DNA from 2 places in the Bradyrhizobium sp. CCBAU 45389 genome. Region 2 is predicted to be linked to the other one. Evidence: predicted binding sites of a transcription regulator. Region 2 holds the regulator's gene; the other holds the start of a gene.

Region 1 (3,411 bases), on a different contig from region 2:
CGGACGATGCGCCAGCCGCCCATCAGCGTGCCCAGCGCCATCGCCGCCTGGCAGGACAGCACCACCCAGAATGGCACCGAGAACTCGCTGCCGAGATGGCCCTGCGAGTACAGCAGCACGGCGATGATGCCCATGGTCTTCTGCGCGTCGTTGCCGCCATGGCCGAGCGAATAGAGCGAGGCGGAGGCGAATTGCAGGATGCGGAAGGCGCGATCTACGGCAAAGGGCGTCGAGCGCACCGAGGCCCAGGACACGATCGCAACCAGCATCATCGCGAGCAGAAAGCCGACCAGCGGCGACAGCACGATCGCCAGCACCGTCTTGGACAGACCGCTCCACACCGCCGCCGAAATTCCCGCCTTGGCCATGCCGCCGCCGACGAGGCCGCCGATCAGCGCATGCGAGGACGAAGAGGGAATGCCGAGCGCCCAGGTCACGAGGTTCCAGACGATGGCACCGACCAGGGCCGCGAAGATCACCTGGGCATCGACGATCGAGGGATCGATGATGCCGGTGCCGATGGTCTGGGCGACGTGCAGCCCGAACACCATGAAGGCGACGAAATTGAAGAACGCGGCCCAGAACACCGCGAATTGCGGCCGCAGCACGCGGGTCGAGACGATGGTCGCGATCGAATTGGCGGCATCGTGCAGGCCGTTCAGGAAGTCGAACAGCAGCGCGACGGCGATCAAGCCGACCAGGACGGGAAAGCCCAACGCAGCATCCACGGCGAGGCCCCTGCCTTAAAGCTTGCGCATGATCTGAGCGGAAAACCGCTGCACACTTTTCCGGATCATGCGCTACACCTGCTCGATGACGATGCTGTTGATCTCGTTCGCGACGTCATCGAAGCGGTCGGCCACCTTCTCGAGGTGATCGTAGATCTCGACGCCGACGATGAAATCCATCGCGTTGCCCTCGCGGTGCTTCAGGAACAGCTCCTTCAGCCCGATGTCGTGGAGATCGTCGACCCGCCCCTCGAGCTTGGTCAGCTCTTCCGTGATCGCGGTCAGCATGGCGACGTTCGGGCCGATCGACTGCATCAGCGGCAGCGCGCGGCCGACCAGATTGGCGCATTCGATCAGAAGGGCGCCGATCTCCCGCATCGGCGGCTCGAAAGTGCGGACCTCGAACAGCATCACGGCCTTGGCCGTCTGCTGCATCTGGTCGATGGCATCGTCCATCGAGGTGATGAGGTTCTTGATGTCGCCGCGATCGAACGGGGTGATGAAAGTGCGGCGCACCGCCGTCAGCACCTCGCGGGTGATGTTGTCGGCATCGTTCTCGAACTGGTTGACGCGCTGGCAGTAGACCGGCGTCTCCTCGCCCCCGTTGAGCACGCCCTGAAGCGCGATCGCGCCCTGGATCACAGTCTGGGCATGGCGGTCGAACAGGTCGAAGAACCGTTCTTCCTTGGGCAGGAACGCGCGAAACCATCGCATCATGGGGATAGGCTACCGGTTGGAAATGGCCCGGCCCGGATGGGCCGTCATGAAACTGTCATAGACCATTTCCGATCCGCGCGCGTGTCATCTCACGCCCGCGGAGCCGGATCATCCACCGCTTTCGGGAGGCGGCTAATCTTACGTCAAATCAATCGCTTAGAGCGAGCGCCTGAAGTAATGCGCGATTTCACCGATGACGCCGCGGCGGAAGGTGAGCACGCAGATCACGAAGATCGAGCCCTGGATCACCGTCACCCACTGGCCGAAGCTCGCCAGATATTGCTGCATGGCGATGATCGCGAAGGCGCCGACCACGGGGCCGAAGATGGTGCCGAGACCGCCGACCAGCGTCATCAGCACGACCTCGCCCGACATCGACCAGTGCACGTCGGTGAGCGAGGCATTCTGGGCCACGAACACCTTCAGCGCGCCCGCGAAGCCGGCAAGCGTGCCCGACAGGACGAAGGCCAGGAACTTGTACTGGTCGGTCCGGTAGCCCAGCGAGATGGCGCGCTGCTCGTTCTCGCGGATCGACTTCAGCACTTCACCGAACGGCGAATTGATGATGCGGAAGATCAGCAGGAAGCCGGCCAGGAATCCGACCAGCACGACGTAATACAGAACCGTCGGCTTGGAGAGATCGAGGACGCCGAACATGCGTCCCTGCGGAATGCCCTGAATACCGTCCTCACCATGGGTGAACGGTGCCTGCAGGTAGATGAAGTACAGCAGCTGCGACAGCGCCAGCGTGATCATCGAGAAATAGATGCCCTGGCGGCGGATCGAGATGTAGCCGGTGATGATCGAGAGCACGAAGGCCGCGGCGATACCGACGAGGATGCCGAGTTCCGGCGGCAGCGCCCACACCTTCAGCGCGTGCGCGCTGCAATAGCCCGCGGTCCCCAAGAACATCGCGTGGCCGAACGACAGGAGGCCGCCATAGCCGATCAGAAGATTGAAGGCGCAGGCGAGCAGCGCAAAGCACAGCGCCTGCATCACGAAGAACGGATAGACCCCCGTGAATGGCACCGCCGCCAGCAGCAGCGCCATCACCACGAATACGATCATCTCGTCACGCACCGCACGCGGGCTTGCAGGCAGCGTATCGTCCGTCAGGGTTGTCATATCAGGCCGCCCTTCCCGTCAATCCCGTTGGCTTCACCAGCAGCACCAGCACCATCAGCACGAACACGACGGTGTTGGAGGCCTCGGGGTAGAAATACTTGGTCAGGCCCTCGATCACCCCGAGCGCGAAGCCCGTGATGATGGAGCCCATGATCGATCCCATGCCGCCGATCACCACCACGGCGAACACGACGATGATGAGGTCGGCGCCCATCAGCGGGCGCACCTGGTTGATCGGCGCCGAGAGCACGCCGGCCAGCGCGGCAAGGCCGACGCCGAGCCCGTAGGTCAGCGTGATCATGCGCGGCACGTTGATGCCGAAGGCACGCACCAGCGTCGGGTTTTCGGTGGCGGCGCGCAGGTAAGCACCTAACTGCGTCTTCTCGATCAGGAACCAGGTGGCAAGACACACCACCAGCGAGAACACGACGACCCAGCCGCGATAGATCGGCAGGAACATGAAGCCGAGATTCATGCCGCCCTTGAGCTGATCCGGAATGGCGTAAGGCAGGCCCGAGGAGCCGAAATAGTTCTGGAACAGGCCCTGCACGATCAGCGCGATGCCGAAGGTCAGGAGCAGGCCGTAGAGATGGTCGAGCCCGGTCAGCCATTGCAGCATGGTCCGTTCCAGGATCATGCCGAAGATGCCGACGATGATCGGCGCCAGCAGCAACGCCCACCAGTAATTGATGCCGCCGAGGTTCAGCAGGAAATAGGCGACGAAGGCGCCCATCATATAGAGCGCGCCATGGGCGAAGTTGATGATGTTGAGCATGCCGAAGATGACGGCAAGCCCGAGACTGAGCAGCGCGTAGAACGAGCCGTTGATCAGTCCCACCAG
Region 2 (3,411 bases):
GGCCCTGGCGAAGACGGGGAGCAAATGCGGCGCGGCGCTGTTCGTCATGACGATCACTTGATGTTGCGGACGGCCTGAACGCGCTCACGCAGCGCACCATCAACCGGCCCGGAAAACGAAACGTGCCGCCTTTTAAGGGCGGCACGTGACACTATCTTATGCCGGGGAGAACGGGTGTCAATGCCGCCCGAAAGCCTCGCGAAACGCTGAATCCGTAGTCTTGCGGTGCCGGATTTGCAGGGTTTTTGCCACGGAACATGTGGAAGCGAGTCGGCTGACTCTTGCGCGTGAGTCACGCCATATTGTAGCGTTTGGCTTGTCAGATACGACATCTCGTGCAGCAGTTCTGATCCTCTAAGTCCTCATGTACCGGCGTAAACGTTCGGGCGTTCTGGTTACGCCCGGCGAGCCTTAAGGGATTCTGGCGGCACGGGTTTTTCGAGGCTTAGGCATTCGCCGCAAGGCGCCAGGACGGCAGCCGCACGGCGAGGGAAGAGGGTGCAATGACGGTTTTGACCTGGTCCGACGATCGCGTCGAGCAGCTGAAAAAGCTCTGGGAGGCCGGATTGTCGGCCAGCCAGATCGCAGCCGAGCTCGGCAACGTGACCCGTAATGCCGTGATCGGCAAGGTGCACAGGCTCGGCCTGTCCGGCCGCGCCAAGAGCCCCTCATCGGCAGCTCCCCGGCCGCGCAAGGCGCGTCCCGCTCAGCACATGATGAGGGTCAGCCGCCCCATTGCGCGCGGCAACACCGCGCTGGCGCAGGCCTTCGAGGTCGAGGTCGAGGCGGAGCCTGTCACCTACGACAACGTGGTGCCGATGAGCCAGCGGCTGTCGCTGCTCGAATTGAACGAGGCGACCTGCCACTGGCCGGTCGGCGATCCCTCGAGCCCGGATTTCTTCTTCTGCGGCGGCAAGGCGCTCTCCGGCCTGCCCTACTGCGCCCAGCACTCGCGCGTGGCCTATCAGCCCGCGGCGGACCGCCGTCGCGCGCCGGCAAAGCCGGGCACGCGCTGAGTTTGTTCTGAGATCAAGAAGCAGCCGTCGCATGGCGACGGCTCAACACACTCCGCTGTCGTCCCGGCGAAGGCCGGGACCCATAACCACCGGCAGACGTGGTTACAAAGACTCGGAGTTACCCTCTTTGCACAACAATTACGCCCTGGGGTTATGGGTCCCGGCCCCCGTGCGCAATTGCGCACTAGGCCGGGACGACACCGATGTTGTGGCGGCAGCTCTCTAAAACAGCTTACGTCTGCTCGGCCTTCGCGAAGCGGTCGTCGAGCGCATAGCCGGCGCCGCGGACGGTGCGGATCGGGTCCTGCTCGCGGCCGAGATTGAGCAGCTTGCGCAGGCGGCCGATATGAACGTCGACAGTGCGCTCGTCGATGTAGATGTCGCGGCCCCAGACGCTGTCGAGCAGCTGCTCGCGCGAGAACACGCGGCCTGGATGCTCCAGGAAGAACTCCAAGAGGCGATATTCGGTCGGACCGAGATCGATCGGCCGGCCCGAGCGCGCCACGCGGCGCTTCTCGCGGTCGAGCTCGATGTCGCCATAGGCGAGCACGGTGGCGAGCCGCTCGGGGCTGGCGCGCCGCAGGAGGCCCTTCACCCGCGCCAGCAGCTCCGGCACCGAGAACGGCTTGACGATGTAATCGTCGGCGCCGGTGGCAAGCCCGCGCACCCGCTCGCTCTCCTCGCCGCGCGCGGTGAGCATGATGATCGGAAGCTGCTTGGTCTCGGGGCGGGTGCGCAGCCGCCGGCACAGCTCGATGCCCGAGAGGCCCGGCAGCATCCAGTCGAGCACGATCAGGTCGGGGATGTGCTCCTTGAGGCGGGTGTCGGCGTCGTCGCCGCGCATCACCGTCTCGACGTCATAGCCGTCGCCTTCGAGGTTGTAGCGGAGAAGCTCGGTGAGAGCTTCCTCGTCCTCAACCACCATAATGCGTGCGCCCATCGGCTCGTCGCTCCTTAAGTCTTCAGGTATTCGGGACCGTCGTGGCGAAGGTCGTCATGTCGCCCTTCGGCCGCTTGTCGGTGATGGCCTGGCCCTCGATCATGTAGAACACGGTCTCGGCGATGTTGGTGGCGTGGTCGCCGATCCGCTCGATGTTCTTGGCGCAGAACATCAGATGGATGCAGAACGAGATGTTGCGCGGATCTTCCATCATGTAGGTGAGGAGCTCGCGGAACAGCGAGGTGCAGATGGCGTCGACTTCCTCGTCGCCCTTCCACACCGCCATCGCCGCCGGCAGATCGTGCGCGGCATAGGCGTCCAGCACCGACTTGACCTGCTGCTGCACGAGGTCGGTCATGTGTTCCAGGCCGCGGAACAGCTTCAGCGGATGGAAATCGGTCTCCAGAGCGGCGACGCGCTTACCCATGTTCTTGGCGAGGTCGCCGATGCGCTCGAGATCGGTCGCAACGCGCATGGCGCCGACGATCTCGCGCAGATCCACCGCCATCGGCTGGCGGCGGGCGATGGTGAGCACGGCGCGCTCCTCGATGCGCTTCTGGAGCGCGTCGAGATCGGCGTCGGTGGTGACGACGCGCTGGCCGAGCGCGACGTCGCGGCGGATCAGCGCGCCGACGGAATCGACGATCATGCGCTCGGCGATGCCGCCCATCTCGGCGACCAGGCGGGTGAGTTCCTGGAGGTCGGTATCGAAAGCCTTTGCGGTATGTTCAGAACCCATGTCCTGTCTCCTCAGCCGAACCGGCCGGTGATGTAATCCTGCGTGCGCCGATCGCTCGGCGACGTGAAGATCTTGCTGGTGTCGTCGAACTCGATGAGCTCGCCGAGATACATGAAGGCGGTCTTGTCCGAGACGCGCGCCGCCTGCTGCATGTTGTGGGTGACGATCGCGATCGTGTAGTTCTCGGACAGCTCCTGGATCAGCTCCTCGACCTTGGCGGTCGAGATCGGGTCGAGCGCCGAGCAGGGCTCGTCAAACAAGATCACCTCAGGACGCACCGCGACGGTGCGCGCGATGCAGAGGCGCTGCTGCTGGCCACCCGAGAGCGACAGGCCCGAGGCGTTGAGCTTGTCCTTGACCTCGTTCCACAGCGCGCCGCCGCGCAGCGCCTTCTCGACACGGTCGTCCATCTCGGACTTCGAGATCTTCTCATAGAGGCGGATGCCGAAGGCGATGTTCTCATAGATCGTCATCGGGAACGGCGTCGGCTTCTGGAACACCATGCCGACGCGGGCGCGCAGCAGGTTCAGGTCCAGCTTGGGGTCGAGGATGTTGGTCTGGTCGAGCATCAGCTGACCGGTGACGCGCTGGCCCGGATAGAGGTCGTACATCCGGTTGAAGATGCGCAGCAGGGTCGACTTGCCGCAGCCCGACGGCCCGATGAACGCGGTGACGCGGTTGGTGCCGAGCGTCAGGTTGATGTTCTTCAGCGCGTG

What was found. Region 2 encodes PhoB, which activates phosphate uptake and scavenging genes when phosphate is short. Its sites were predicted from a motif close to TGTCATNNANCTGTCAT; they were not measured.
Region 1: the regulator PhoB is predicted to act here: its motif matches at 1,488-1,504, upstream of XH79_RS26715 (DUF47 domain-containing protein).

The regions. Positions count from the first base shown of each region.
Region 1 is NZ_LBIY01000094.1:278,818-282,228, forward strand. Features, by position in the region: gene XH79_RS26710 (inorganic phosphate transporter) at 1-728, opposite strand, end outside; gene XH79_RS26715 (DUF47 domain-containing protein) at 801-1,445, opposite strand; gene XH79_RS26720 (branched-chain amino acid ABC transporter permease) at 1,602-2,570, opposite strand; gene XH79_RS26725 (branched-chain amino acid ABC transporter permease) at 2,572-3,411, opposite strand, start outside.
Region 2 is NZ_LBIY01000073.1:19,343-22,753, reverse strand. Features, by position in the region: gene XH79_RS08900 (aspartate aminotransferase family protein) at 1-48, opposite strand, end outside; gene XH79_RS08895 (GcrA family cell cycle regulator) at 504-1,016, shown strand; gene phoB (phosphate regulon transcriptional regulator PhoB) at 1,249-1,956, opposite strand; gene phoU (phosphate signaling complex protein PhoU) at 1,979-2,695, opposite strand; gene pstB (phosphate ABC transporter ATP-binding protein PstB) at 2,707-3,411, opposite strand, start outside.